DNA from 4 places in the Paenibacillus sp. FSL R10-2796 genome. Region 4 is predicted to be linked to each of the others. Evidence: riboswitches for the same ligand, from Rfam matches in the RefSeq annotation. Region 4 holds a riboswitch; each other region holds the start of a gene.
The links. Region 4 has a riboswitch for cyclic di-GMP ahead of NST58_RS23325 (PA14 domain-containing protein). Riboswitches for the same ligand answer to the same signal wherever they lie in the genome.
Positions count from the first base shown of each region.

Region 1: it holds a riboswitch for cyclic di-GMP, as region 4 does, so the genes downstream of both, NST58_RS03670 (transglutaminase-like domain-containing protein) here and NST58_RS23325 (PA14 domain-containing protein) in region 4, are expected to answer to the same signal.
Region 2: it holds a riboswitch for cyclic di-GMP, as region 4 does, so the genes downstream of both, NST58_RS02895 (choice-of-anchor A family protein) here and NST58_RS23325 (PA14 domain-containing protein) in region 4, are expected to answer to the same signal.
Region 3: it holds a riboswitch for cyclic di-GMP, as region 4 does, so the genes downstream of both, NST58_RS02365 (anti-repressor SinI family protein) here and NST58_RS23325 (PA14 domain-containing protein) in region 4, are expected to answer to the same signal.

Region 1 is NZ_CP150178.1:791,592-799,472, forward strand. It holds gene NST58_RS03655 (glycosyltransferase family 2 protein) at 1-730, shown strand, start outside; gene NST58_RS03660 (GtrA family protein) at 717-1,124, shown strand; gene NST58_RS03665 (class D sortase) at 1,227-1,892, shown strand; cyclic di-GMP riboswitch class I at 2,006-2,088, shown strand; cyclic di-GMP riboswitch class I at 2,163-2,243, shown strand; gene NST58_RS03670 (transglutaminase-like domain-containing protein) at 2,257-3,066, shown strand; rRNA gene NST58_RS03675 (16S ribosomal RNA) at 3,434-4,991, shown strand; rRNA gene NST58_RS03680 (23S ribosomal RNA) at 5,254-7,881, shown strand, end outside.
Region 2 is NZ_CP150178.1:610,421-618,301, reverse strand. It holds gene NST58_RS02900 (alpha/beta hydrolase) at 466-1,440, opposite strand; gene NST58_RS02895 (choice-of-anchor A family protein) at 1,547-3,901, opposite strand; cyclic di-GMP riboswitch class I at 4,010-4,100, opposite strand; gene NST58_RS02890 (hypothetical protein) at 4,596-4,988, shown strand; gene NST58_RS02885 (ASCH domain-containing protein) at 5,188-5,601, opposite strand; gene NST58_RS02880 (DUF3221 domain-containing protein) at 5,953-6,297, shown strand; gene NST58_RS02875 (hypothetical protein) at 6,616-6,831, shown strand; gene NST58_RS02870 (undecaprenyl-diphosphate phosphatase) at 7,107-7,881, opposite strand, start outside.
Region 3 is NZ_CP150178.1:491,817-499,697, forward strand. It holds gene NST58_RS02360 (2-oxoglutarate dehydrogenase E1 component) at 1-2,840, opposite strand, end outside; cyclic di-GMP riboswitch class I at 3,311-3,395, shown strand; gene NST58_RS02365 (anti-repressor SinI family protein) at 3,423-3,578, shown strand; gene NST58_RS02370 (helix-turn-helix domain-containing protein) at 3,686-4,015, opposite strand; gene NST58_RS02375 (TasA family protein) at 4,185-4,793, opposite strand; gene NST58_RS02380 (signal peptidase I) at 4,884-5,474, opposite strand; gene NST58_RS02385 (hypothetical protein) at 5,476-6,651, opposite strand; gene NST58_RS02390 (aldo/keto reductase) at 7,031-7,881, opposite strand, start outside.
Region 4 is NZ_CP150178.1:5,155,223-5,163,103, forward strand. It holds gene NST58_RS23325 (PA14 domain-containing protein) at 1-3,768, opposite strand, end outside; cyclic di-GMP riboswitch class I at 3,923-4,021, opposite strand; gene NST58_RS23330 (hypothetical protein) at 4,297-5,022, opposite strand; gene NST58_RS23335 (helix-turn-helix domain-containing protein) at 5,234-5,551, opposite strand; gene NST58_RS23340 (hypothetical protein) at 5,676-5,999, opposite strand; gene NST58_RS23345 (Gfo/Idh/MocA family oxidoreductase) at 6,023-6,958, opposite strand; gene NST58_RS23350 (VTT domain-containing protein) at 7,122-7,742, shown strand; gene msrA (peptide-methionine (S)-S-oxide reductase MsrA) at 7,841-7,881, shown strand, end outside.

The sequences.
Region 1 (7,881 bases), 2.9 Mb from region 4:
TGCCGAAGGTCAAGCGGTTGTTGTTATTGACGCTGATCTTCAGGATCCTCCGGAGGTCATTTTGCAAATGATCGAGAAGTGGAAAGAGGGCTACGACGTTGTATATGCGAAACGCCTGAAGCGCCACGGAGAAACGATGTTCAAAAAGGTCACCGCGAAGCTTTTTTACCGCCTGCTCAGCAGTATGACAAGTGTGGATATTCCTACGGATACAGGCGATTTCCGTCTTATTGACCGTAAGGTATGTGATGTCCTGCGGGGACTTAAAGAAAAGAACCGCTATGTCAGAGGTTTGGTGAGCTGGGTTGGCTTCAAGCAGACTATGGTGGAATATGAACGGGAAGAACGTTTTGCCGGAGAAACCAAATATCCGCTGAAGAAAATGATTCGTTTTGCGTTAGATGGCATCACCTCTTTTTCACATAAGCCGCTTAAGATTGCTACGTATATTGGATTCTTCCTTTCATTCTCTAGCTTTCTCTATTTATTTTTCGTCTTGTTTCAAAAGATATTTTTTACCTCCTGGACGGTTCCGGGCTGGGCTTCCATTGTAGGCGTTAATCTGCTCTTTAACGGTATCGTTCTGATGCTGTTGGGTGTGATTGGGGAGTATATCGGACGGATTTATGACGAGTCTAAAGATAGACCGCTATATATTGTTAGTGAGACTAAAGGCTACCAGAACGAAGAACAACTGGACCGCCGGAAGGACCACAATGATGTCAGATAAGAACTTGCGCGCTGCATTCATACAGTTCCTCAAATTTAATGCCGTAGGTTTGCTCAATACGCTTATTGATTTTGTGATTTTCACATTGTTGAATTCACTAGGGATGGTATACGCATTGGCGCAGGTGATCTCCTATAGTGCAGGCACGGCGAATAGCTTTATTTTGAATAAAAAAGTTACCTTTCGTGATCGCAACCGGGGGAATAAAGAAGGCTTCGACCGCGTACAGCTGGTCAAGTTTATCGTGCTGAATCTGGTAGTGCTCGGAATATCACTGTTGTTAATGCATCTGTTGACAGACAAACTAGGTATTCAAGTCTTGATCTCCAAGGTGCTGGTTACCTTTATCACGGTGATCATCAATTTCTTTGGAAGTCGTAAATGGGTATTTTAAACATTAATTTCAGGCAGAAGGAGTTGCTATGCTTAAAGGCAAGTAGCTGTTTCTGCTTGATTTGTATATAACCATAGAAACAATATACGGAGGTGAATAACATTGCGTAAATTCTCCTATCTACTCATACTGGCTGGGATACTTATCATGTTATATCCGACAGCTAACGAGTGGTACAACGACAGGCAGCAGGAGAAGTTATTAGAAACGGCTGAACTAAGCACTGCCGATAGTACTCCCCAGCCAGATCTGAAGAGCAGGTATGCTGAAGTTACTCAGCTGTTAGCAGAGGAATCGGTTCTGGATGCCCAGGCACAGCCCCAACCCCAAGAGACAGAAAAGCCTGAACCGGAGATTGCAGTCGGTGGCAAAGTAATCGCACTAATTGAAATCGATAAGATTGATTTGAAGCTGCCTGTATTAGAAGGGGCTACAAAAGCTAATATGAAACATGCTGCAGCCCATATGAAAGAAACGGCACCCCTTGGAGAGATCGGGAATGCTGCAATCGCGGCGCATCGGGCTAGAACTACGGGGCGTTTGTTTAACAGATTGAATGAGGTTGTTGTGGGGGATGTTATCACGGTAAAGACTAGTGATCAGGTGTTTAACTATGAGGTATACGATATTTCTGTTGTAGATCCGAGTGATGTCTCCGTTCTTGACGGGAATGACAAGGATAAGATTCTTACTCTGATTACATGTGATCCGCTAGTGAATCCAACGCATCGGCTGATTGTTCATGCCAAATTAACAAAAGGAGAATAGTGAATGACAAGAAAACACAAATACCGGGAGATATTTATAAAATAATGGGTAATCTAGTAAATTAGGTCTTGTTCACAACTATAAATATGATAGTATTATACTATGAAAGCTAAACACGATAACGGCAAACCTTCCGAAAGGTAGGGACGCAAAGCTAAAGGGCCTTTTCCCAAAAGGATGGCAGCCAGCTACCGAATGAAGAGGCTTTTTTTGTTTGTTTCAAATGGATTCTATCAATTATATCTAGTAAAGCTAGAACAGATAGAGCTTATACGATAACGGCAAACCTATCGAAAGGTAGGGACGCAAAGCTAAAGGGCCTTCCCGAAAGGATGGCAGCCAGCTACCGAAAGGAGTTTTATCCGTGAAAAAGGTTTATTTTATGCTGGTGGCGTTGTTCGTCCTAATGACTTCAGTTCCGGTAAGTACAGCTCAAGCTGCAAGTGCAGATGCCAGTTGGTTGATTACATCCAAAGTGGCTCAAGGTGTTATTGGTATTAACTATGATATTCCGAAAGATAAAAGAATCAAACTCATGATCACCAAAGATAACAGCAGCTATACATATAACTTGTATGCTTCTGGACAAGCTGAGGACTTCCCTTTGCAACAAGGAAATGGGACTTATAAGGTTTCTGTTCTGGAGAATACAACCGGCAATAAATACAAAGCGTTATATTCCGAAGTAGTAGACGTAACCATGAGTGACTCGAATTCCGTATATTTGGGCTCCGTACAGAATGTGAAATGGAGTTCTTCTGATAAAGCGATTGTCAAAGCTAAACAATTAGTACAAGGCAAAACAACAGACGAAGAGAAAGTTAAAGCGATCTATAACTATGTAGTTGCGAATGTACAATATGATTACTCTCTTGCTAATAGTGTAACTACTGATTATATTCCAAGCATCGATAAGACATTGACTACTAAAAAAGGGATTTGCTATGATTACGCTTCTCTTTTTGCCGCAATGCTGCGGAGTGTAGATGTTCCTGCTAAGTTGGTAATGGGGAATACAAGCTACGTTACGCAATATCATGCCTGGAACGAAGTGTTGCTTAATGGGAAGTGGGTTACCATTGATACTACAGTGGATGCAGGACTTGCAAAGAGTGATAAGAAAACCGATTTAATTAAAGCCTCAAGCAAATATACTGCGGCAAAATACTATTAAGTTCGTCGCTAGAAACATAACTCTATTAAATAAACAACTAGCTTAATTATTAAGCTAGTTGTTTATTTTTATATTAGGGGTTGCTTTTCTATTAATAGTTGGGGTATTATAGGTAAGCGTTGTTAGACAGCGTACAGGCGATACAGACGAGGCTGATAAAAAGCTTCGAAAAATAAAGCTTGCATTTCTGAAGACAACATGATATATTATAAGAGTTGCTGCTGAGACATTAAACGGCGCCAACAAGAACTTGATCTTTGAAAACTGAACAACGAGTGAGTAGGAAATCACGTAAGTGAAATCCAAAATTAGAGAATTAATTTTCTCGTCAGATGTTTCAAAATGAGCATATCGCTCTTTTCAATACTAATTGGAGAGTTTGATCCTGGCTCAGGACGAACGCTGGCGGCGTGCCTAATACATGCAAGTCGAGCGGAGTTACTTTGAAAGCTTGCTTTCAAAGTAACTTAGCGGCGGACGGGTGAGTAACACGTAGGCAACCTGCCCTTCAGACTGGGATAACTACCGGAAACGGTAGCTAATACCGGATAATTTCTTTTTTCTCCTGAGAGAAGAATGAAAGACGGAGCAATCTGTCACTGAGGGATGGGCCTGCGGCGCATTAGCTAGTTGGTGGGGTAACGGCCCACCAAGGCGACGATGCGTAGCCGACCTGAGAGGGTGAACGGCCACACTGGGACTGAGACACGGCCCAGACTCCTACGGGAGGCAGCAGTAGGGAATCTTCCGCAATGGGCGAAAGCCTGACGGAGCAACGCCGCGTGAGTGATGAAGGTTTTCGGATCGTAAAGCTCTGTTGCCAGGGAAGAACGTCCGGTAGAGTAACTGCTACCGGAGTGACGGTACCTGAGAAGAAAGCCCCGGCTAACTACGTGCCAGCAGCCGCGGTAATACGTAGGGGGCAAGCGTTGTCCGGAATTATTGGGCGTAAAGCGCGCGCAGGCGGCTATTTAAGTCTGGTGTTTAAACCTTGGGCTCAACCTGAGGTCGCACTGGAAACTGGGTGGCTTGAGTACAGAAGAGGAAAGTGGAATTCCACGTGTAGCGGTGAAATGCGTAGATATGTGGAGGAACACCAGTGGCGAAGGCGACTTTCTGGGCTGTAACTGACGCTGAGGCGCGAAAGCGTGGGGAGCAAACAGGATTAGATACCCTGGTAGTCCACGCCGTAAACGATGAGTGCTAGGTGTTAGGGGTTTCGATACCCTTGGTGCCGAAGTTAACACAGTAAGCACTCCGCCTGGGGAGTACGGTCGCAAGACTGAAACTCAAAGGAATTGACGGGGACCCGCACAAGCAGTGGAGTATGTGGTTTAATTCGAAGCAACGCGAAGAACCTTACCAGGTCTTGACATCCCTCTGAATCCACTAGAGATAGTGGCGGCCTTCGGGACAGAGGAGACAGGTGGTGCATGGTTGTCGTCAGCTCGTGTCGTGAGATGTTGGGTTAAGTCCCGCAACGAGCGCAACCCTTAACTTTAGTTGCCAGCAAGTAATGTTGGGCACTCTAGAGTGACTGCCGGTGACAAACCGGAGGAAGGTGGGGATGACGTCAAATCATCATGCCCCTTATGACCTGGGCTACACACGTACTACAATGGCCGGTACAACGGGAAGCGAAGCCGCGAGGTGGAGCCAATCCCATCAAAGCCGGTCTCAGTTCGGATTGCAGGCTGCAACTCGCCTGCATGAAGTCGGAATTGCTAGTAATCGCGGATCAGCATGCCGCGGTGAATACGTTCCCGGGTCTTGTACACACCGCCCGTCACACCACGAGAGTTTACAACACCCGAAGTCGGTGGGGTAACCCGCAAGGGAGCCAGCCGCCGAAGGTGGGGTAGATGATTGGGGTGAAGTCGTAACAAGGTAGCCGTATCGGAAGGTGCGGCTGGATCACCTCCTTTCTATGGAGAATCGTTCTCTGCAATGAGGACATTCAAATCGGAAGCTCAGCTTCCAAAACTCAGGTTTAGGCCTGTTACTCACTCGTTGCTCAGTTTTGAGAGTTTAAGCTCTCAAGTAAGACTTGATCCTTGAAAACTGGATACCGAAACGAATTTGCGTTTTAGAACATCTTTTAGCAACTTGTGCAAACAAGTAAATGTTATTAGTGAGATGATTCCAAAGAGAATGTCATCGTATGATATTTTCCTGCGGAAGAATCAAGGTTAAGCTAATAAGAGCACACGGAGGATGCCTAGGCGCCAGGAGCCGACGAAGGACGTGGCGAACAACGAAACTGCCTCGGGGAGCTGTAAGCAAGCTTTGATCCGGGGGTGTCCGAATGGGGAAACCCAGCTGTGGTAATTCGCAGTTACTCATACCTGAATACATAGGGTGTGTAGAGGCAGACCAGGGGAACTGAAACATCTAAGTACCCTGAGGAAGAGAAAACAATAGTGATTCCGTCAGTAGCGGCGAGCGAACGCGGAACAGCCTAAACCTAAGAGCTTGCTCTTAGGGGTTGTGGGACGTCTCACATGGAGTTACAAAGGAATATGGTAGGTGAAGAGGTCTGGAAAGGCCCGCGATAGAGGTAAAAGCCCTGTAGCCTAAACTGTATTCTCTCCGAGACGGATCCCGAGTAGTGCGGGGCACGTGAAACCCCGTATGAATCCAGCAGGACCATCTGCTAAGGCTAAATACTACCTGGCGACCGATAGTGAAACAGTACCGTGAGGGAAAGGTGAAAAGCACCCCGGAAGGGGAGTGAAATAGAACCTGAAACCGTGTGCTTACAAAAAGTCAGAGCCCTATTAATGGGTGATGGCGTGCCTTTTGTAGAATGAACCGGCGAGTTACGTTTAACATGCAAGGTTAAGCCGAGAAGGTGGAGCCGCAGCGAAAGCGAGTCTGAATAGGGCGAATTAGTATGTGGACGTAGACCCGAAACCGTGTGATCTACCCCTGTCCAGGGTGAAGGTGCGGTAACACGCACTGGAGGCCCGAACCCACGTACGTTGAAAAGTGCGGGGATGAGGTGGGGGTAGCGGAGAAATTCCAATCGAACTCGGAGATAGCTGGTTCTCCCCGAAATAGCTTTAGGGCTAGCCTCGGTATAAGAGTAGTGGAGGTAGAGCACTGATTGGGTGCGGGGTCCGCAAGGATTACCAAGCTCAGTCAAACTCCGAATGCCATATACTTATTGCCGGGAGTCAGACAGTGAGTGCTAAGATCCATTGTCAAAAGGGAAACAGCCCAGACCATCAGCTAAGGTCCCCAAGTGTGTGTTAAGTGGGAAAGGATGTGGAGTTGCACAGACAACCAGGATGTTGGCTTAGAAGCAGCCACCATTGAAAGAGTGCGTAATAGCTCACTGGTCGAGTGACTCTGCGCCGAAAATGTAACGGGGCTAAACACACCACCGAAGCTATGGCTAGATACGTATGTATCTGGGGTAGGGGAGCGTTGTGTAGGGGTTGAAGGTGTACTGAAAAGAGCGCTGGACACTACACAAGTGAGAATGCCGGTATGAGTAACGAAAAGATCAGTGAGAATCTGATCCGCCGAAAGCCCAAGGTTTCCTGAGGAAGGCTCGTCCGCTCAGGGTAAGTCGGGACCTAAGGCGAGGCCGAAAGGCGTAGTCGAAGGACAACAGTTTGAAATTACTGTACCACCGTAATCCGCTATGAGCGATGGGGTGACGCAGGAGGGTAGTGACGCGGACTGATGGATGTCCGTCTAAGCAGTGAGGCTGATGTGTAGGCAAATCCGCACATCATTAAGGCTGGGCTGTGATGGGGAGCGAAAATTATAGTAGCGAAGGTCATGATCTCACACTGCCAAGAAAAGCCTCTAGCCAGGAGAAGGTGCCCGTACCGCAAACCGACACAGGTAGGCGAGAAGAGAATTCTAAGGCGCGCGGAAGAACTCTCGTTAAGGAACTCGGCAAAATGACCCCGTAACTTCGGGAGAAGGGGTGCCCCGGTAGTGTGAATAGCACGAGGGGGCCGCAGTGAAAAGGCCCAAGCGACTGTTTAGCAAAAACACAGGTCTGTGCGAAGCCGCAAGGCGAAGTATACGGGCTGACGCCTGCCCGGTGCTGGAAGGTTAAGGGGAGTGGTTAGGGGTAACCCGAAGCTATGAACCGAAGCCCCAGTAAACGGCGGCCGTAACTATAACGGTCCTAAGGTAGCGAAATTCCTTGTCAGGTAAATTCTGACCCGCACGAATGGCGTAACGACTTGGGCGCTGTCTCAACGAGAGATCCGGTGAAATTTTAATACCTGTGAAGATGCAGGTTACCCGCGACAAGACGGAAAGACCCCATGGAGCTTTACTGCAGCTTGATATTGAATTTGGGTACGATCTGTACAGGATAGGTGGGAGCCGTAGAAATCGGAGCGCAAGCTTCGGTGGAGGCGCCGTTGGGATACCACCCTGATCGTATCTAGGTTCTAACCTAGTACCCTTATCGGGTACGGGGACCGTGTCAGGCGGGCAGTTTGACTGGGGCGGTCGCCTCCTAAAGAGTAACGGAGGCGTTCCAAGGTTCCCTCAGAATGGTTGGAAATCATTCGCAGAGTGCAAAGGCATAAGGGAGCTTGACTGCGAGACCTACAAGTCGAGCAGGGACGAAAGTCGGACTTAGTGATCCGGTGGTACCGCATGGAAGGGCCATCGCTCAACGGATAAAAGCTACCCTGGGGATAACAGGCTTATCTCCCCCAAGAGTCCACATCGACGGGGAGGTTTGGCACCTCGATGTCGGCTCATCGCATCCTGGGGCTGAAGTAGGTCCCAAGGGTTGGGCTGTTCGCCCATTAAAGCGGTACGCGAGCTGGGTTCAGAACG
Region 2 (7,881 bases), 2.7 Mb from region 4:
ATCTTGGAATTCATTATTATATTTGCCTTTTAAACAATAGTGTGTTATATTTATATGGTATTTGTTTTTCGATATATTGAATATCCCCACCAAGAAGATGTCAGGCCGACTATTATACACATCGGCATTTTGGACAAAGAGGCTTTATGTTTTCTTGCAGTACTCTTCCTTTTTATGAGATTAAATTCGAAATATAGCATTCCGATTCACACTGGCGCGGTCAATGGAGCCGCAAGGGCAAAAGAGAGGTAGGGCTTTTGTCGTATTGGAAGGATTATTCTCGCCACACGGCTGCTGGAAATAACAAGGAATTAAGACACCCGTTACTCACGAACGGCGGGGGATGAATATAACGAGAAAGCATGACGGTACGATCCTTATTCAAGGACTACGTCATGTGTGGAAAAATATAGGCGCCCGATAACCGCTACCTAGCGGATATCGGGCGCTGTCTACGTTCAGGACTTATTTTACATATCGACTTACAAAAGCTGTTACTACATCTATATACCCCGCCTTATCCGTATCATAAGACAATCCATGCCCCGCTTGCGGTACTATGAGCCTCTCTTTTGGACTCTGGCATGCCTCATACAATTCATTCATCATAGCAAAAGGTACAAAGTTATCCGCATCCCCATGAATAAAAAGAATCGGAGCCTTCGCTTTCCGCACTTGTTTTAATGCAGAGGCTTCACCAAAGCCATACCCCGCCTTCAAGCGGGTGATTAGACTTGCACTTTGAACGAAAGGGAAACTTGGCAAGCGATACATTCGTCGTAGTTGGTAAGATAATTGTGCTTTTACTGAGGTATAAGCGCAGTCCGCAACAATAGCTTTTACCTGCGGCGGAAGATCTTCCCCTGAGGTCATTAGCACTGTAGCACCGCCCATAGAGATGCCGTGAAGCACAATTTGAGCACTGGGCCCAGTCTTTTTAATCATGTATTCAATCCATTGCAAATAATCTTTTCGTTCCGGCCAACCAAAACCAATGTAATCCCCTGCGCTATCTCCATGCCCTCTTGCATCGGGAATTAGGATGTTACAGCCTAAGTTCTCGTAGTAGATTTTGGCGTACGCCCCCATATCCTTTGCTTTACCTGAATAACCGTGGGCTAGAATGGCTGTGCGTCCCGCAGCACGATTAGATTGGAGTAAGTAACCCCTTAGTTTAAGTCCATCTGCAGATACGATCTCAATATTCTCGAAGCTCTGGCGAGAGACCCAATCCTTCCCCTCCCCCCAAGAAGCTCCGGCAACCGGAGGATCAGCCTTCAGATTAGGATTATTACTTAGAAATACCTTTGGCGCTCGTTTAATAGCAATACCATAGAAGAAAAATCCCACATAGATTAGAATCCCTATGATGATTACAGCGCTAATAATGAACCATATCAATTCGCCTTCGCCATCCCCTCTACATTTCTTTTCCAACAAGAGTATACCATCTACTTAGAATGCACCAAACTATCGAAATCATGACATACAAATAGAGCCGCCATCGGAACACTCCCGAAAGCGACTCTATGTGCTCTACCCTTTATTATTTATTCTTTTTGGAGAACTTGGTTCTCATTAATAATCCGATAAGTGCAAAACCTAAACCTGCTACGTAGTAAGGTGCAGGACTTGATTCACCCGTTTTTGGCAATTCCTTCACAGGTGGCTTACCTAATGGGATCGTATCGTCCACTACGATGATTTCATCAGGTGTTGGTGTTGGCGTTGGTGTCACTGCCGGTACCGGACCTAATGGGATCTCATCATCATCAACAAGTACTTCTGTGCTATTCGACGGTGTTGGTACTGGCGATGGTGTCGGCGAAGCTACAGGCCCAAGCGGCACGGGATCTTCTGCAAGAACTATAGTGCCAATTACGGATGATGGCGTTGGTGTCGGGAACACCGAAGTCTCTGGTGTCGACGTTGGTGTTACCTCTGGTGTTACCGTTGGTGTTGGTGTTACCTCTGGTGTTACCGTTGGTGTTGGTGTTACCTCTGGCGTTACCATCGGTGTTGGTGTTGCTTCAGGCGTCGGCGTTGGTGTTGCTTCAGGCGTTACCGTCGGTGTTGGTGTTGCTTCAGGCGTCGGCGTTGGTGTCGGTGTTGGTGTCGGCGTCACTGTCGGCGTTGGTGTCGGTGTTGGTGTCGGCGTTGGTGTCACTGTCGGTGTTGGTGTCGATGTCGGCGTCACTGTCGGCGTTGGTGTCACTGTTGGCGTTGGTGTTGGTGTCACTGTCGGCGTTGGTGTCGGTGTTGGCGTCACTGTCGGCGTTGGTGTCGGTGTTGGTGTCGGTGTTGGCGTCACTGTCGGCGTTGGTGTCGGTGTTGGCTTCACTGTCGGCGTTGGTGTCGGTGTTGGTGTCGGTGTTGGCTTCACTGTCGGCGTTGGTGTCGGTGTTGGCGTCACTGTCGGCGTTGGCGTTGGTGTCACTGTCGGCGTCGGCGTTGGTGTCACTGTCGGCGTCGGCGTTGGTGTCACTGTCGGCGTTGGTGTTGGTGTCACTGTCGGCGTTGGTGTCGGTGTTGGTGTCGGTGTTGGTGTCACTGTCGGCGTTGGTGTCGGTGTTGGCGTCACTGTCGGCGTTGGTGTCACTGTTGGCGTTGGCGTCGGTGTCACTGTCGGCGTTGGCGTCGGCGTTGGCGTCGGTGTCACTGTCGGCGTTGGTGTTGGTGTTGGTGTCACTGTCGGCGTCGGACATGGTGTTGGCGTCGGTGTCGGCGTTGGTGTCACTGTCGGTGTTGGTGTCGGTGTCACTGTCGGTGTTGGTGTCGGTGTCACTGTCGGCGTTGGCGTTGGTGTCACTGTTGGTGTCGGCGTCACTGTCGGCGTTGGCGTTGGTGTCACTGTCGGTGTTGGTGTCGGCGTCACTGTCGGCGTTGGCGTTGGTGTCACTGTCGGTGTTGGTGTCGGCGTCACTGTCGGCGTTGGCGTTGGTGTCACTGTCGGTGTTGGTGTCGGCGTCACTGTCGGCGTTGGCGTTGGTGTCACTGTTGGTGTCGGCGTCACTGTCGGCGTTGGTGTCGGCGTTGGTCCAGGTTCATCACCATCGTATGGATAGTGGTGAAATTCACCACCAGTACCTTTGAGTGAAGCCGCCACTAAAGTACCGTTAATCTGACCATTAATAAAATCAACATGAGCATAGGGGGCAAGTATGCTTCCCATTACACCTATGCCTGCCATATCAAGATACGCAGCTTGGCTAAAGTTAAGCAAAATTTTCTTGCTGTTCAACACGTTATTAGGTAGAAATCCGAAGTTTTTCATTTTTACGTTAGAACCATCAATATTAATAATTGCAGTAGATCCTGAAGGAACATTTATTGTAATTCCATAGGTATTAGAGACGTTATCTCCTGAAACATTAAAAACATTGACCGCAGGATCTGTACCTGTCAGGGTAAGGCTGCCATATTGGTACACTGTTGTTCCATTCGCCGGCAATGCTGCAAGTTCTGCTGATTTGTCCTTCAAAGACTGACCTACGGCTGAAAAGTCAATCGTACTCCCCTGTCTTTTTGTACCACCCTTGAGGAGCGTTACATTCCCTGAAAAATCTCCCCCGTGCACGATATTCCCATAAACAGTACCTCCGTTGAAAGTAAGATTCCCTCCAACAACAAGTGTGTCAGTCAGGGAAACCTCTGCAGCGGTCAACCTATCTCCAACACTATAGTTGGTTAAGTTAACGTTACCTCCAGCAGCAAACCTTCCTTCCGTATCCGAAACTGTTGTTATATCCCCTAGAATAAACACGTTGTAGACCGCTGCAATTCCCAATGTAGAAGAACTGCTAGCTCCAGCAACTCCAGCTCCCAATGAGGAAAGCCCACTACCTACCGTCAAAATCCCAGCTAATACAAGCGAGAGTAACGGTTTTATTCTTCTTTTCAAATGGCACACCTCCTAAAACTATGATTTATATTAATCAGAATAATTACCAGAAACTCTAAAGGACCTAACAACAAAAAAGACCGCCAAAAAGAAGTGAAATTCCCTTCTCATGGCAGTCGGACGGTCATTGTGCCTTTAAGACACTTTAGACTCCTGGACTTTGCGTCCCGCCCTTTCAGACGGTTTGCTATTATCATGACTATATATATGTATTACACTGCAAGTCCAGAACTGGTAGCTGAAGCATTCTATCCAATAACAGTCTATGACTTTTAATACTTTTGAATTAATAACAGTTTAGCTCCCGACACCCACAATTGTCAATCAATTCCTTTCGATAATTCCCCGCATTAGTACCACACAAAAAAAGCGCCTAAAGGCGCTTCGCATAAGGTTTTTCATTAAATTTTAAAGTAACTGTATATAGCCCAATATGGATATCCATAAGGGAACACTCAGAATTAAACCAAAAAACAATCCACGCTGGAGGCTGCCCTCTTTTTCCATCATAATTCTCCTTTATTTGCGTTCGATACATTAATTTTTATTATTACAATTTTTAATATAATTTATTCTTCGTTATTTAGTTGTGAATTTAATCACATTGGATAAGCTGTTTAGAAATACCATTGATTATTTTTGGAATATCGGGGTAGAATACGAATATACGTTCCTATTAGAGGTGATGAGATTCATGCATAGAGCAGAAAGCAGGGACAACATGCTGGTGAAATCTTATTTATTGCTTCCGATGATTTTATCAGCTTTCGAACGGGACTCCGCCATTTTATCTACACACTTACGAACACCCGCCCCTTATCTGGAGGTGCTTGGAACAGCTGCTGCAGTAGCTACAACAGATCTAAGGGATGTTCGTGCAGAAATGAGAAGACGGGGAATCAAGGTGTATGAGCAAAACAGACTTAATACTGGAATTGAAGCCAAGTATATATGTCGTGGCTATCATGAACGAATGCTGCTGTTGAATGACATTGTTGCGGCTCAGGCTGCCATCCATATGCGCAGATACCTAGGGCTGGATATTTCATCTTTTAAGAGTTACGAAGAACAGTACCAGATTAAGTAAAGCTGTATAGAAGCCGCTGCGCTCTCTCCCCCCAATCAATTAGTGAACAAAAAAATAGGCCTTACCATGGGAGTTGGCAAGACCTGAGAGAGATATACCACAAAACACTGGGGGGTGTTTGGTGTCTCTAATATATACCTCGAACCTGAAAAAAAGCTGATAGGCACATAAAAATTACATTAAAAATATTGTTCGCCGTTCAGAAGTGATTAGAGTGCTCCCACAAGCTTAGCCGACCTTTAGCTGGAATTGGATGGCTTAATGGATGAACCCCTTCAAGCTTCCAGGCAAACCGTCCTTCACTATAGTCGCCAAAATCATATTCGTTCCCATTGATCCATTCCCTTAAATCCACCTCTGGAGTAACCACATAACATCCCGCGAGCTGACCTGTAGCAATAATAGCTCCTGTCGGCAAATTATTCGCTGTATAGCCATGTTTCGCCAATACTGATTTGTACGGTTCCTGTTCACAAATCTTTTTGTCAATCCTCACTCCGGCATGGATGCCTAACTCGCCGCGGTAGGCTGTTCTCCATGAACGAGTTTCAAACTCTTTTTCACCAAGAGCAATTAAGGTCGCCCAAGGCTGCCGTATTGTTATACACCGCATGATATTTATCCCCTTTGTTTATGTTGGACGTTTGTCACGGATGCCACGGATCTCGATCTCGCGTTGTGTAATCTTGCTCACCTTGACCTGATAAATAATCCCAACCGTTTGGTCGATACTCATTTCCATCATTGATCGCCTCTAAAATAAGAACATTTATTTTTATTATATACAAACAAAAGTTCTTATAAAAATATCAATACTACAGACATTCACCTGTAACTCCCCAGAATCAATAAAGGTCGTCATAATGGAAGGGCTGCTGTTTATTCTTATATTGGTAATGTACTAAATGCTATGCCTGTGCAACCGATTTTAAATTAATGTCGTAACCACTGGAGGGGAAGGTCCATGATTCAAAAACCACGTACTACTATTAAATGGACTCTTATTTTTGTTTTTTTGTTATTAGTCACCGCCTGTAGTAAGAATGATGAAGTTTTGAAAGGAATTGTACACACAATAGATGTAGAAAATAAAAGAATTTTAGTAATTTCTGAATTAAAAGAAGAAGACTTGAACAAGGAATATAAGGAGATTCTCGAATCTAATGAGTACTCTCAAGCCATTTGGGTAAATAAAGTTGCACCTTCTAAATATAAAAAAGGCGATGAGATTAAAGTGTTTTTTGAAGTAAGTGATGATTCATTCCCTGCACAAGTTACCGCCAAAAAAATCACCAAAATCAAGAATTGAGCAAAAAGAATAGAATCTACTATAAAGAAGCGGCGTCTCCAAAAGGGGCGGCGCTTCTTTATAGTAGATTTAAGGAGAAATCCATATTTATAAATTTACTCTGTGCAAAAAAAGTGACCCCACCACTTCCGGCAGGGTCTAGATCTATTTTATAAGGGGGTTATGTGATTACTATAATCCTCTTAGCTTAAATAAGTATGAAGCCCGTCTAAAGATTTGCTGAATTATTATTATTTTTATCGAAACCGATCAAATATAGTAACGTATCAATCTTAATTTCCAAATTACTACATATACAAAATGGAGGTGTGTATAAAGATGAAAATATTCAGTCTATTGCTTGTAGCATTGTCTTCCATTGGAGTAGTTGCCACATTCGGATTTTCAACATTCAGCTTAATCACAGGAATTATAGGAGGGCTTATTGCAACATTTGCAATTTCAGGCTACTTGCAGTCTGTCAGACGTGATTACCCCAATGAGAGCTATGCGAACAAACATGTTAAGTATCAGTCGAACTATAATACTTGGTAAGCAAAAACCCACCTAAACTGGTGGGGTTTTTCATATTCCCAAACACTTGTAAAATCACTTTGTGATATTAATGGTAGAAGAAACAAACGAGGGATAACGGCTAGCTGTAGAAGTGCTTTCACCGAAAATTCATTCCTTAGTTCATAGATTACTTGAGCTTTGTCTTGTTTGGTGACTTCCCCTTGTTTTGAACCTCTAGTTCAATCTATGCAGGATATGATGTATAGCCCTTTTTAAAAGCTTCTTTCCCATGATGTTCATATTGACTAATCCAATTACTGTATGACAATTAAATAGAAGAGAGCTGCTAAAACAAACCGGTATAGAGCAAACCACTCCAATCGAAGTCTCTTAATCAGTTTGATGAACGTCACTACTGCAATCATTGCCACAAGAAAGGATGTCGCAAAGCCAATTAACATTAGAAGCAAATCGTCAGAACTCAGCAAATCACGACTATCGTACAAATCCAACAAGCTTGCACCAAACATAACAGGCACAGAAATAAGGAATGTAAAATCTGCAGCGGCTTTTTGGCTAGTGCCAAGCAACAGGCCACCTGAAATCGTCGAACCTGATCTCGAAAATCCCGGCCATAACGCCAAGCATTGGAACAGACCAATTCCGAAAGCCTGTTTATAATTAATCCCATCGATAGTACCAGCGGTTTCAGTCCGCCTATTCCGCGCTGCAATGATCATCAACACGCCACCAACAACTAGACCGATCAAAACAGGGGTTGGGCCAAATAATTGGCTTTTTATTGTGTCCTTGAAGAGAAGATATAGGATTAATGCTGGTAACATAGCCAAAATCATATGAATGACATTTAATCCTTTGCTTTTGGAAAAATCCATTCTAATCATATTAACCCCAATCTCCAAATACCTTTTCCAATAAAGAATTAAAACTGCCATCACTGCACCCAACTGAATAACAATTTTAAAAGTTATTGCAGCATCTCCCTCAAAGCTAAGCAAATCGCCTGCTAGAATAAGATGTCCAGTAGATGATACTGGTAAAAATTCAGTTAAGCCCTCTATTATGCCA
Region 3 (7,881 bases), 2.6 Mb from region 4:
TTCGAATTTGATTTTAGGGCTTCTGTTACAATTCTACGTTGTTCGAAGCTATGCACATCTGCATAACCACTGGCCGGGCTGGAACGTTCCGGACGGCCGATATATCTTACGCCGGCATTTTTCGGTGCGATGGCGCGTAACCGAGGCTCACTATAGCTCCAGCCGCCCATATTTTTCGGCTCTTCTTGCACCCAGACAATTTCCTGAAGGGAGCTAAAGGAGTTTAAATGTTCGCTTAGCTCCTGTTCCGGGAACGGATAAAGCTGCTCTAGGCGAAGAACATGCAGCCATGACCAATCCTTATCCGGTGCTGCCTCCAGTTCTGTTTGGATGTCGATAGCGACTTTACCGCTGCAGACTACGAGCCGTTTAACTTCACTTGGTTTCTGGCCAAGCAAAGATTCAGCTAATACAGGCTTGAATTGTCCTGAAGCCAGCTCGGTTCCGGCAGAAGTGCTGCGCGTATTCCGAATGAGACTTTTCGGCGTCATAATGACTAGCGGTCTAGCATCTTCCTGCCCGCATAACGCTGCTTGGCGCCGCAGCAGATGGAAATATTGCGAAGCGGTAGTCAGGTTAGCGACCGTCCAGTTCTCCTCAGCGGATAGCTGCAAGAACCGTTCCAGCCTACCGCTAGAGTGCTCAGGTCCCTGTCCTTCGTAGCCATGCGGCAGCATGATGACGAGATTGCTGCGCTGTGTCCATTTGGCGCGTCCAGCGGCAATGAACTGGTCAAAAATAACCTGACCCGCATTGGCGAAATCACCATACTGTGCTTCCCAGATTACGAAGGTTTCCGGTGCAAACACATTATAACCATATTCAAAGCCTAATACTGATGCCTCTGACAATGGACTGTTGTATACGCCAAAGGAGGCACGGGAATCGCTTAGCTGATGCAGAGGAGAGAATAAATCTCCTGTTTTACTGTCGTGCAGCACCAGATGGCGATGTGCGAAGGTTCCGCGCTGGGCATCTTGACCGCTCAGTCGGATGGGCGTTCCATTTTTCAGAATGGTAGCGAAGGCTAATGTTTCAGCCAGTGCCCAGTCGACCTTTTCACCCTCATTCAGTGCATCTTTACGACGTTGTAAAATGCGCTCCAGCTTCGGATAAACCTGGAATCCAGCAGGAACCGTCAACAGTTCACGATTGATCTCCTGCAGGCTGGAGATGGATACCGCTGTAGTGTTTGCCGCTGCGCGGTCCGTTTGTAGAGGAATGAAGGCTTTGGGTTCTTTTTTCTTATGATTGCCTTCCTTCATAGTATCGTACGCACGCTGCAATACGCTTTCTGCTTCAGCATTCATCCTTTGTACGTCTTCGGCGGTAAGAACCTTTTCGTTTTTCAGTCTCTCTGCATAGACCTTGTAGACGGTTGGATGATTGCGAACCTTACCGTAGACAATAGGTTGTGTGGTTTCAGGATCATCCATTTCGTTGTGACCATGACGGCGGTAGCCGATGAGATCAATTACGAAATCTTTTTTGAATTGATGGCGGTATGCGCTAGCTAAACGTACAGCTGCTACGCAGGCTTCTGGGTCATCAGCGTTGACATGGACTATTGGGATTTCATACCCTTTGGCGATGTCACTCGCATAATGCGTAGAACGGGAATCTTCACTTTCAGTCGTAAAACCAATTCGGTTATTAACAATGATATGGATCGTCCCACCATTTTGATAACCTTGAAGTTTGCCGATATTAAGCGTTTCTGCAACAATTCCTTCACCTGGAAAAGCAGCATCGCCATGCATCAGCACCGCCATAGCTTTACTGGTATCAATCTTCGGCAGTCCTGCAGTGCTCCGATCTTCTTGTGCGGCACGAGTGAAACCTTCCACAACAGGATTGACGAATTCCAAGTGACTTGGGTTATTCGCTAGTGTTATTCTTGTGCGTACGGTTTCTCCTTCACGGACAGCACGGTCTGCACCGAGATGGTATTTCACATCACCTGTCCAACCATAGTTAATGCCTGTGGAGCCTTCGGAAGGGAAAAGCTCCTTGTTCGGAGAATGATGAAACTCTGAAAATATGATATCATAAGGTTTGCCCAAAATATGTGCAAGAACGTTGAGGCGGCCGCGATGCGCCATGCCCATCAAAATATGCTCCGCACCGTCATGTGCAGCAGCACGTACGATTTCATCTAACATCGGCACAAGAGCATCATTGCCTTCAAGACTGAAACGCTTCTGACCTACAAAAGTCTTGTGGAGGAAGGTTTCAAATTGCTCTACCTGAATCAGGCGGTTCAGGAGCTCTTTGCGTTCTGTATTATTTAGGGGTGCTGGTGAGCTGGTGGATTCTGCCTGCCTATTTAGCCATTGCAGTTCTTTTTCTTCATGCACATGCCCGAATTCATAGGCGATAGTCTTGGTGTATGCCTGACGCATACGTTGCACGGCATCCCATCCGGTATGCACATCATTCGGCGCATTTTCCCATATAAGCGTGGCAGGCAGTGCGATCAGGTCTTCGCGGGTCAGCCCATAGGTTTCAAGCTCAAGATATTTTGCCATGGGATTCTGATCGCGTACCAGCGGATCAATTTCAGCGGCCATATGGCCATATATACGAATATTGGCGATTAGCTTGGAAGCTCTTACTGCTTTTCTAAGCCATTCGGTGTCTCCCGAGATGCGCGGCTGAGGAGCCGGTTCGCTATCCGGAGTTAGGGGAGGAGGTCCCGAATTTGTAAAAAGCTCGCGATAATTATTTTCTACGGTGGAGGGATCTTTCACAAACTGTTCATATCTTTCTTGAATGTAGCCTAAATTGGGTCCGTAATACTTACTCCAAATGGATTCGTTATAGGGCTCTTTGGCTGCCATGAATACATCCTCCTTAACGGATGAACTCCATACGTGACATTTTGTGTCAACGCTTACTGGAGCTGTGATGATTGCGGTTTCATTTCTCATCTTATTGTGCTACTTTCGGCCACTGTAATCAATTCATTCTTTCGTCCAATACGTTCGCAAAATGGTATGGGTTAGCTTGTTCTAATGAAAAGAAGGGTGTTTCTTCTCATTACCCATTCTAAAGGCCTATTAAAATGATTCTATTATCCTTATTTTTAACTATTAGGTCAGTAAATATTTATTTTGCTAGTACAATTTATTTTATGTAACGGACGAGTATCGTGATAATCGGACAAGATCTTTGAAAAAAAATCTTTTATTTTTCGTTTTTAAAATAGAAAGTAACCAGGAATCGACACACTTTTCCGCTTTCTTTTTGTATAATGTTATTGCAGATAGTAATTTTATAGTTTTTTAAGTAGATCCTTTCGTGAAAAGGGTCCAGTAAAAGGTAAACTTGCCGAAAGGCAGGGGCACAAAGTCGCGGGTCTAAGGTAGAGATACTATGACAGCCGGATTGCCTGGGGACGTAAAATCTTAGGGGGAGATTTTTTGGAAAAGTCCAACCAGGGTAGCAACAGAGAACAGCAGTTTATTGATCTGGATCAAGAGTGGGTACATTTATTATTAGCAGCTAAGAAGGCTGGCATTAAGGCAGATGAAATCCGCCAGTTCTTTCATGAGAAAACTGTGCAGATCGTGCAGTAATACATTAGAGGGGTTACATATCGAAAAAGGGCACAGCGGTTCTTCGCTGTGTCCTTTTTCGGTATGATTTAGTAGAAGAGAGGATCGTACCAGATTAGTAGGAAGTATTAATCCTTTTGATCGAGCTTCCATTTCTGATAGTCCAGAAATTCTTTGAATTCGCGTTTGCTAATGCCTGAGTCCATAGCTTCCTGCACCAATCGGAACCATTCCGAATCTAAATGTGATTCCTCTGCATCATTGGGTTCTCCATAGAGTAGGGCATGAATGGATACCTGAAGCGCGTCAGCGATTTTTTCGATAAACTGGATGGATGGATTGGATTGGATGTTTCTCTCCACGTTGCTAAGATACGACTTAGCCACATCTGCTCTGTCCGCAAGCTCAGATAGGGAGAAACCCTTGTCTAGGCGGAGCTGCTGGATACGTTGGCCCATATTCTGTGGCACTATGCTGACGCCCCTCCGTAATTTTTGTTATTAGTATAGCAAATATCAATAAATCGGACAAAGTTTATTGTAAAGAGAAGAGCAGCAATCTGCTTATCCGTGGCCGGATTCAGGATCTGCTGCTCTTCGAGTATTTTATTAAATTACTTTATTGATCTTAGTAGTCTTTTTTCGCACCTTGTTTAGCTACGAAATCCCAAGTCAGTGTTAAGCTATCGCCTTGGAAAATATTTTGATCTTGGTTATTTTCCACAAATTCGAATTGGACGGAGAAGCTGTCGTTGGTACCGGCTTTAATACCGGATGCTTCGGTAAAGAGTTGATCCCAACCTGTATTTTTTACGAGATCCGGATGCTGACTTTTTAAAGCAGCAAGTGTAGTCTCATAAACTACATTTTCAGGAGAGACGATAGGTACTCCTTTATCATTATTTCTAAGGAATTTAACTTTAATGAACTCGGCTAAATCCAGGTAGTTATCTCCTTTAGCATCCGTGATTTGAGTCGATGTATTCAGAATAATAGATCCGATATCGAGCGAACCATCGTTTTTCAATTTGAAGGATTTAGTTACCGTATCACCTGGTTTCAGGTTAGGAATATTAACGATGACAGAAGGGTCGGAGTTCAGATCGAGCGTGCCCGCTGCGAATGTAGCTGTGCTTTGCGCAGTGTCGCTAAAGTATGCGAAGGTTCCTCCGCCGATTAATGATAAACCCAGTGCTGCAGATGCTACGCCAAGACCCAATGTTTTCTTGATACCCATAATAAAATTCCTCCTCAAATTTGTGTTTGAATTTTTTATAAAATTTATATATTGTATCTTCCGGTTCGTAAGCGGAAGTGGACAATCAACTTAGGGCTGTGTTTCTGTTGGGGGCGGCGACGCTGGCAGTAGGGCAGCATTTTTCTTTTCTAATGCAGCTACAGCCTTCCAAGAGGTATACAGAGCATAGAGCAGAAGCATCAAGCCAGGCACGATCATGAGGACTACACTTCCAGCTTTGGAAACCGCGAAATTCATAGCGTAACCGACATAGGGTACAGTGACCCCGGTATACTGAGCTACAACATTCACAGAACTGGTAGGGTTCATGTCGGGCGCGTCGTTGTTATCGCCTTTAGTGCGATAAACAGCTTCACCAGTAGCGTTATTGACGGTCGCTTCTACAATCCGGTGAGTAATGAGCAGATTATCTTCATTCCTAAAGGTGATGACATCGCCTGGTTTGAAACGATTCATATCCCCTCCGGGTTTTAATGCGACAATTGAGCCTGTCTGAATTCCTGGTTCCATCGATCCTGAGAGTACGGTTTTGATCTCATATCCGAAGAAAGCAGGTTCACCGCCGGAGGCCTTGGATAACACTACGGCTGCCACCAGCAGAATAAAGATCACAAGCATTAAGCTCGATAGGGTATTATTGATAATTTTTTTAATTCGCATCTTATTCTCCACCTTTCTCAGGTTGAGGGTCCGAAGGAGCTTGGGTTGCTACCGGCGGGGTAGTCGTACTGTCTTCCGCCTTTGGCGTCTCTTGTGGAGCCTCTTGCTGAGGGACATCTTTTGGAATTGTGAGCTCTTCGTCAATTTCCGGCTTTACCGGGTCAGTGGCTGGGGCTTCAGGTTGTTCTTTATTTGGGGCTTCCGGAGCAGTTTCGCCTGATGTTGGAGGGGTTGCCTCAGCTTTCGCTTTATCCTCGGCTTCTTGTTGCTTTTTCTCCTCAGCCAAACGTTCTTCTTCTTTTTTCGCTTCTTCTTCTTTCTTTGCTTGCTCTTCTTCTAGCCGAGCTTTTTCAAGCTCTTCTAGTTTTTGCTCGCGAGTCTGACTGATCAATTGGAGTTTATCTTGAAGGGTAGTGATACCTGAGGTTGCCGATTCTTTATGGTTAGTCAATTCGGTATTTAGAGCTTCATAAGATGAGGTGAGGTCGCTAGAGATCACGCCGTCTGGTTGAGTGAAGGTAATCAGGAATGGCAGTGGCTGTGGGAACTCTCCTTCGCGTAATTCAAGTTGTCCATAAACATCACTGGTAACTACCGAAGCGAATGGAAGACCGACATCGTGTATGGAGGTTAGGTAACTAATAACTCCATTTAAGGAAGCATTCAAGGATTCCGAGATCACACCGCTTTGATTCAGGCTGCTTTGTAAATCTCTGAAAAATTGCTCGTCCTTGATTTCTAGACAGTTGGAATCTAGAGAAGTCATATATCCTCCTATCTGGAAGAGTAAGGCTGCTGCTGCACTTAGCTCATTGTGGATTTGATTCCAAATTTGGCTGTTAGCCGCCAGTTGCTCGTTAACGCTATCTATTTGGGATTGAAGCGCCGCTATTTGCGAAGAAATCTCTTCTGCAGCGACATCAAGCTCTTCCAGCGACATCCCTTCTATTCCCGAAACGTCCGAGTAGTTAGCTGATGAGGAAAAGGGCTGTAGTGATTCTTTTAAAGTGAGCGCTCGATTAACATGCTCTTTGAACTCTGTAAGCAGTGCCTTGATCGAATTCGGAAATACTTCGCAAAAGCTAATCGTGCTAGTGGTTTGCGTAGCGGCTCCAAAGCCTCCATAGGTACCACCAACTTGCTGCGAGGTATATAGAAATAAGACGGAGACAGCCATTCCTGATTGCAGTATACGTAATCCGATTTTCCTGTTTCTTCTAGGTCTTCTCCTTGCTGATCTGGGTCTCAGAGGAATACCTCCCCTCAATGTCTGTTTCTTTGGTTCGTTATTATCGTTCTTTATTAAGAACAACTTCTGTAATGAATCATACATGGAATAAATCAAAAAGAAAACTGCCAATAACGCGCATTTGTACTCTATAAAGAACGAAAATGATAATTTATCTCTAAATAACTCCATATATCGCTCGATTACTAAATATATTCTCAATAAAGAACGGTAAGTTAGAGTGATTCGCAAAAAAATACCCGGCTCGCAGTAGTAACGCGAGCCGGGCATAAGCGGAGTAATGAAATTGAGAATATAAATGTATATGTTACGGAAGTTTTGAACCGCGTGAACTAACATACAGGTCATACCATTCTTTACGGCTAAGCTCCAGCTTGTCCGCATCGGCACAGGCAGTAATACGCTTCGGATTCACAGTTCCAATAACAGGCTGAATGGCAGCTGGATGTGTCATTAGCCAAGCCAGTACAATGGCTTCGGGTGTTGTTCCTTTTTCATCTGCGAGCTGTTGGACCATAGCTGCTGTTTGGACGATATTCTCCGGTTGATCCTCTAATGAACGCCCGCTAAATAGACCTTGGGCGAGTGGCCCCCAAGCTTGAAGCTGAATGTTCTCCATTCGACAATGTTCAAGGGTTCCCTCAGGGAAGATAATATCCTTCCAGGGTTCACGATTTACACTGATTCCAGCATCCACCCAGCTGATCTTAGCCAAGCTCATATGCAGCTGGTTTACGATAAAAGGTTCATCGCAATAAGTCTGCAGCAGCTTGATCTGAGCGGCGCTCATATTGGAAACCCCGAAATGACGAACCTTACCAGCGGCCTTCAGTTGATGTAATGCGGAGGCTACTTCCTCGGGATCCATTAAGGGATCAGGTCTATGCAGTAGAAGAATATCAATGTATTCGGTCCCAAGTCGTGACAATATTCCATCTACACTGTTCAGAATATGTTGGCCAGAGAAATCAAACGTATTAGTGCTGTCTCCAGGCTCCATTAGCTTAATTCCACATTTAGATTGAATTATGATTTCTTCACGTAGTCTTGGACGATCCTTAAAAATCTGACCGAATACCTTCTCCGCCTTCCCACGAGTATAGATATCTGCATGATCAAACATGTTGATGCCGATGGAAAGGGCGGCATCAACCGCTT
Region 4 (7,881 bases):
CTTTAAAGCAGGTGTAGTGATCTTCTTCAATTGAACTGACCAATCGCTAAATGTATCCATATTTCGGGCACGGACACGATAGATGTGCATCGTATTGGGTTCCAAACCACTTTGTTTATAGACAGTAATATTATTTCCAGTTACAATTTGCCCATCTACTTCCAGATCGTAACTAGTGGCACCTTCAACAGAATCCCATGTCAATTGGATTGAGTTAATCGTTGCTGATGCTTTCAAATTCTTGGGCACATCCGGAGCGGTAACACCAGTAAAGGTTGAGGTCCATTCACTCCATTCACTCAAAACCTGCGCATTCTTCGCCCGTATACGGTAAACATGCTTCGTATTGGCCAACAGTCCTGTATGTTTGAAGTTAATCTTCCCTCCGTTATCGATGATTTCACCATCAGCTTCAATCTCATACCCAGTGGCTCCAGAAACTGAATCCCAAGATAAAAGAATCTGATCACTCAGAGATTGAACCTTAATATTCCCAGGAATCCCAAGAACCGTAGATTTAGTAAGAGGGTCGCTCCACTCACCAAGAAAATCTCCGTATTTGCCTCTGACACGGTAAACATGCCATGAATATGGTTCTAACCCAATATGCTTATATGAGGTTTCAGCGCCATTATCCAGAATTTCACCGTCTACCAGAATATCGTATCCAGTCGCGCCCTCAACCTTATCCCATGAGATTTCAATACTTGTATTTTGAGAATTCGCTTTTAGATGCAGCGGTTTACCGAAGATTGTTTTGCCAGATACCAATCTACTCCATTCCCCTGCTCCACCTGCATTTCTAGCCCGTACTCTATAACTGTGATTGGAAAATGGCTTTAGATTGCTGTGTATGTAGATATTATCGACATCTAAATAGTTAATTGCACCGTCCAATTCAATATCGTAACCGATAGCACCTACAACCACGTCCCAGGTTACTATAATTTCATCACTGGTTGCTGTAACCTGAACATTATTCGGTATACCAGCATGTGTCGTATAAACTATAAGATTAGACCAACTTCCAATCGCATTAGTATTTTTTGCTCGAACACGGTAAGTGTGCTCAGAGTTTAAATATAAAACTGTATGAGTAAACACCGTATTAGATTGATTATTCACAAGAGCTCCATCAACTTCAATCTCATACTCTGTGGCTCCATCAACTGCATCCCAGGACACATGGACTGAGTTCCCCTTAACTTGCGCTTTGAGATTCCCTGGAATAGTGGGCGGAGTATATACAGTGATTTTCTCGCTCCATAGGCTAGTTCCATTCTCATTATTTGCTCTTACCTTATATTCATGGGTACTATTTGGCAGAAGTCCGTTATGAGAGTAATCGTTCTCCTTGATACTGCTTATAACAACGCCATCAACTTCGAGGTCATAAGTAATTGCTCCTGACACTGCGTCCCACTGCACTTTTATCCCATTTTCCTCTGCAAGACCCGACAGATTAGCAGGAACCCCCACAGTGGTAGACTTGGCAATAATCTTGCTCCATCCTCCTACGCCACTGCTATTCTTAGCTCTGACACGAAAGGTTTTTTGCATATTTGGGTTTAGATCATTTTCTAGGTAAGTCAAAACATTTCCAATGTCTTGAATACTATTATTAACCTCAATCTCATAGCTGGTTGCACCGATAACAGGTGACCAAGTAAGGGTTATGGAGTTACTGGTAGAGGTTAGGTTTATATCCTGAGGGACAGTTGGCAATGTCCAATGTGGTGTTGCCAGTGACCATTCCCCTTTGAGATCACCACTGTTGGCTCGAACGCGATAAATATGTTCTGTTCCTGAATTAAGACTATCTGCAGAAAAATACGGTTCTGTTCCAATACTGGTAATATTGTTATCAAACTCTACTTCGTATCCATCCGCGTTAAAAAGAGTCGGCCATTGTATAGTAATACCTGTATCAACTGCACTAGCTACAGGTAAGGGAATAGCAAATGGTCTCAATGATATGGAAGGGACTACTTCTTTAATCTGTTTGTCACTTTCCCAGAGCAAACTGGCTTGAGGATTTCCCAAGTCATTGGCATATTCCATTCTGAGATCATATTTCATTCCTGCCTCAAGTTGAATTGTTCTCTGTGCAGAGTTATACCTAGCTGACCATTGATCAACAAGAAGTTGATCATTTACCCATAACTTAACTCCACCATTGGTATTAACAAAGAACGTATACTCTCCCGAATAATTAGGTTGTACCTGACCTGTCCAGCTCACGGAAAATCGTTTATCTGCAATACCAGGTACCCCCAAAACTGGTTGCCCCGACAAGAAGATGGATTCATCCAACTTTGTCACCTTCTGACCAGTAAAATCGCTCCCACTGAAGTACTCAGCTTTCAACCCCGAAACGGCATATTTCAAAAGAGTGTGCCCTTCCGTTCCATATCCAGTGTGAATGTTTGGCCTTTGATTTGTGATCAGATCACCACCTACCGCAAACAATCCTCCGGTTGTAATGTTTAAATGATTATTCACACTAATGCTGTCGCGGACGAACAGGTCACCTTTCTTCACTTTCAAATCAGCTACAAGATTATTGGATATAACCACTCCTATTGAAATCTCGTCTTCAATATTCATAATTACATTAGTATTAATATTCAAACTTCCAGGAACCAATACTCTCTTCGCTTCTATATTGAGCGTACCGCTGTTATAAGTTAAATCACCTGCGAAAAGTTCATTGTCTACATGAAAATCCAGATTATTATTCAATTGAAAAGCACCTTGCACCCATAGATTCCCATTTGACTCATCACTACTGCCGTTTAAGATATTTAAAGACAATGCAGCGTTGGCATTTAGCCCTCCCTTCAGGATTAAGGTTCCGTAGACAGTAATGTTCAAGAATTGATTGGTATTAATACCCTCTAATATTAAAATAACCGGCTTGTCCGGACTTCCAAAAGTAACACTCTTCTCTAAATTGAGATGTCCTGCTTTAATAATTGCTGGACTATGTAGGCTTGAAGTAACAGCTTGATGGATCGCAGTAACATCACTGCCACTAACAGTGAAAGCAGTTTGTTCATATTGTTGTATCCGTAGCTTGATATTGTCAGTCTGTTCGTTCATATATCTGGAGATCTCCCCTTGGAGTCCCTTCACTTTTATAAACGGAGGAGCATTATGTACATTGACCATCGTCCCTGACATCAATACCTTGTTCCCGGCTATCTTATTTTCTTCTGCTGGCAAAGCGATACGGGGTTGTGCAAGAGTAGGAGTGAACATGTTAACCATAGAAATTTCGATATTATTTAATGCCGTTTCTACATTAGGACTATTAATCTGACTCAAGCTTAGCTTTCCATCCCTTACAGTAACACTTTTCTTCAATGTAGAATGCTCTCCAGGGTCTAACGATAGACCATCCCAGAATATAGTGCCTTCCACATCCAGTGCATTCTTACTTCCATATACTGAATCACCCACAGTTACAGCTACTTCATAGATACCATTGTCTAATTGAATCTCCCACATCCCGTCAGGATGCATTAATGTCAATGTATCGAGAGTAGGATTTCCGTACGAGCTCTGACTCATATTAAACTTGTTCTGCAAGTCATCATAAGTAGCTCTTGTAACAGTGGAATTTGTATGATCTGTAGTCCAACCGTAGGCATAGTTGTTTTTAACACCGAATACTTCTCCGTAATCAGCGAGAAACCCCTCTGGAGTATGCGATTGCATAGGTTGAAATTGAATTTTAATTGTCTCTCCTTGCGCAAGGACTTTCATGTAACTCCCACCAAGAAAAGGAGCAAACAGCTGAATTAACAACAATAAACATAATAATTTACTTATTAATCTCTTTCTTTTTGTCATAATGTCCTCCGATTTAAGAATAAGTTCAAATGCTATCCATAAAAAAACACAAAAAAAAACCACTAGAAGAAGCGGCCCGGCTACCATTCGTTAGCATCCTTAGATGTTCGAATAAGGCCCGTGGCTTTGCGTCCCTGACTTTCGTGCAGGTTTGCCTTTTTAATTCAAATGGTTATTAAAGGAAATCGAAAACAGATTCAATACTCCACTTACAATGTATTCTCTGCTTGGTAATAATACCCTATAACTGAATCACTGGATATAGTCATTACTGTGAACTTTGTCGTTTTTCATCTAATTCTTTGTTATAACCTCCCTATCAACAACCAAATTTACTAATATATAGAAAAAATACGCCTCTTCATAATAATATCCTAGTACGAAATACCTAAGACAATTTCTGAAGAGGCGCATCAATTGATCACACCAAATCTGTATCTTCTATTGAACATAAGCCTGCATATACGTTCGCTTACCCTTTGCGTCCTTCAAATAAGGTCCTAAACCAGCAAAGCGGGAGTGATCCATATAAACACCAGTCATCCATCTGCCTTCTGTTAGGCCTCCGTTCCATTTGAGGACAAGGTCAGGGGCGGCTATCCATTCCTGATAAATCTGTATATTCTGATCTTTGTACTCTTTACAAGGCTTAGACTGCTCCAGAAGACGTAGATCATTAAGGTAAGTTGGCACGAAATAAGAGGATATCGTATGCAAATCATCTTCATCAAAAAAGGGCTCATCCCCTAAAAAGGGTTTGAATAATACGGTATTCTCGTACATGGACCAAATTAGGGCTTGTAGCACCATGCTTTGGCGAATGCCATTATGGAACTTATATTGTCGTTGATTACTCGCCACATTCACTTCTTGAAGAGGTTCCGTCGACTCCAGGCAATGCCGTTCACAGCCGATACATTTCCAGCCAGAAGGACTTTGAATCCATTTTTGAAAAATAGTCCCGCTATCATTGTTGCCTTTGTAGAGTGAAGAGATAATGCTGTAAGGCACGCCAATCCACGCATCCCATAAGGAATCTGGAAGATGGCTATGCAGCATGAACAACGTCTTGTCATAGATGAGCTGTACTTTGATCGAAGCGTTCTCCAGCTCAGCAACATCCTTTTTTCCATACGTTATTTCCCGGGAAAACAGGGTGGTCTTCATCTCCCTCGCCTCCTAATAGTTTTGCTATGCCTGTACTCCAGCTGAGTAGATTTGAGCAAAAACCAATATTGCAAGCGTTTCCATGCAAGGAACATACAACGTTTTTTCTATTATATTACAGATTTTTTCGATCTGTGCAAGGTTTTTATTTAAAAATTGAAAAGCCCTCCTCCGTTCTTCAGGAAAAAGGGCCACAACACGACTTTGATTTCTACTCTACCCAGCTCTCAGCCCAAGACTGAATCTGCTGCATAACAGGCTCCAGCGCACGGCCTTTGTCTGTTAGTTCATATTCAATACGCACAGGTGTTTCCGGGTATACATGTCTAACCAGAATACCCTCACCTTCCAAATCCTTCATCCGCTCGGACAGCATCTTATCGCTCATTGAAGGAATGAGGCCGGAAATATCTTTAAACCGCTTCGGTCCACTCATCAATGTCTGAATAATAAGTCCATTCCAACGTTTGCCTAAGAAAGAGAAGGCTGTCTCAAATCTGGGACACATCGAAATTTGATGTTCTTCCATTGTTCTCACCTCTCACTAGCGAAACTTACTATTAGTTAGTATATATAATATTAACACATTTCATCCCTGATGAACATCGTTTACTAAAAAAAGTTCATCTGACATTATCATTATATCCTCGTTGTCAATCCCCTGTATGTGCTCTAGATTCCCTTTTAGAGATCGCTTCTGTCACGATTTGCGCCAAGTCATCATTTCCGAATAAGGAGAGTACGCCCAGAACTGTGTCATCAGAAATATCCCCTGCTTCCTCCGCTGAAACCGTTAGGGCAAGCGCTTTTCGCAAGGCTTCATTCCCTTCTTGCTGTGGATAAGCCTGCAAATACAAACTGTGCGGGTCGAGTCCTTGATTCACGCACCACTGGGCGAATACAAGGATCATCATCTCTTCCTCACGCTTATAGCTTTCGATGATTTGTTCCTCCACTAATTTACGGTTGTCTTCCATAATTTACTCCTTTCTTAGAGACCTCATTCAGCAAGCTGAGCTGCCAATCTATGACTAGGCAGAACTGCTGAAGCAGCAATACTGCATAACTCTGGTGTATTTATATTGTTCAGGAAATGATCTACCACTCCACCAAAACCTCTTCTATCCAGCACCGTATCCCAGCTTCCAAAGCTCTGGGTCCGTGGCAAAGCATTTTTTTCATATAGGATGGCTTGGTCCAGATCTGCCACTTCCACCGAACGTCCATTACCGTGCAGCTCCAGCTTCTCCAAATCAACACCCGCCTCACGAAGCATGCTATACATCCCCACTGAGCCTTGCTCCCAACCCAGCATTCCAGATGCCTGCACAAGTCGCCCCTCTCCATTGGATTGAAGATTACTGCGAAGCAGCTCATACTGATCTCCACATAACCATAACAGCAGATCAAGCATATGAATCAAGTCGTCATGCACAGTCTCACGGCTGCTGCCTAACTGCAGCTTCGTGCGATGTTTAATCGCGTGGCAATGGCTAATGCCTCCGGCTTCCTCGAGCCAACTCTTGGCAGTGACATACATTGGGGCAAAACGCCGATTAAAGCCCACGCCTAGCAGCAGCCCTTTATTTTCTGCCAGTTCTGCCATCCTTCTGGATTCTTCCAGATCATAGGACAGCGGCTTATCTACATACACCGAAATCCCATGTTCGAGACATTTTGTTACTATATCATAATGGGTCGTCGTTGGGCTATGCACAAATACTGCATCCAGATCCCAAGACAACAGCTCGTCCAAATTTGTCGTACCTTTAGGAAAACGGTAGGCTTTAACAGCTTGCTCTACTGTTGTGGATGAGTGACTGAGAACCCCCACTACCTCAACTTGTCCATGCTGAGAGAGCAGTGGCAAATATACTTTGCGGGCGATATTTCCAATCCCGATGATGGCGACTCTTTTGCGTGCAGAAACAATCAATGATCTAACTCCCCTCTTTATAATTCAAGAATTTATCTCTCTCTTTGTTCTCTATAAATGCTATTATACCTGCTTGGCGTCCGCCGACAATGATCTACACTTCAATATTTACTTTTTATCCCGTATGATGAGATGAATGAGTGGAAGAAAGGGTATATTAGCTATGAGAAAATGGTTCTCGATTATTCTTTATGTTTCGGGCACAATCCTTGCGTTTATCTACAGATATGACATCCTTAGCTGGATGAAAGAGGATCATAATCTTTTCAGCTCTATAGGGATCGCAACTTTACTGGCTCTCTTTCCAGTTGTACCGTACAAAGCGGTCATCGGATTTTTTGGTTATGCATACGGAAGTTTGGCAGGTGCTTTAATTTGCTGGGTAGCTACAACCCTTGCTGCCGCATTCCTTTTTGGCGTAGTGAAATTCTTATTTCAAGATCAAGCGAGAGCTTATCTGACTTCTATTCCCCTACTCGAAAAATTCACAAAAGGCATAGAACGGCGGCCCTTTGCTTCTATTGTCTTAGCACGTCTCTTGCCGATTATCCCGCAGACAGCAGTTAACATCTATGCCGGAGCAGCCGGACTGCCCTTCTGGGGTTATCTTGCTGCCTCAGCTATTGGAAAAATCCCAGGCATCGCCTTGTATGCCTTCCTTGGGGATCAACTGTTCCAGAACCCAGGTAATGCGATTATAGCCATTATTGTTTATGCCATTGTGCTTATTATAGCCGGACTAAGCTTTCGTTACAGTTCACAGGAAGTAAAAAACACTAGGTAACAGAGAGCTTATTTGGCGGAAGCTGGCAGGCTGTGGTTATTTGCTTTATAATTAGATTGTGATCTATTTAATTGCATTACATGAATGGAGGGATATTAATGAGTGAACATCAGACTAACCATATAAATTCCAAGGCGGA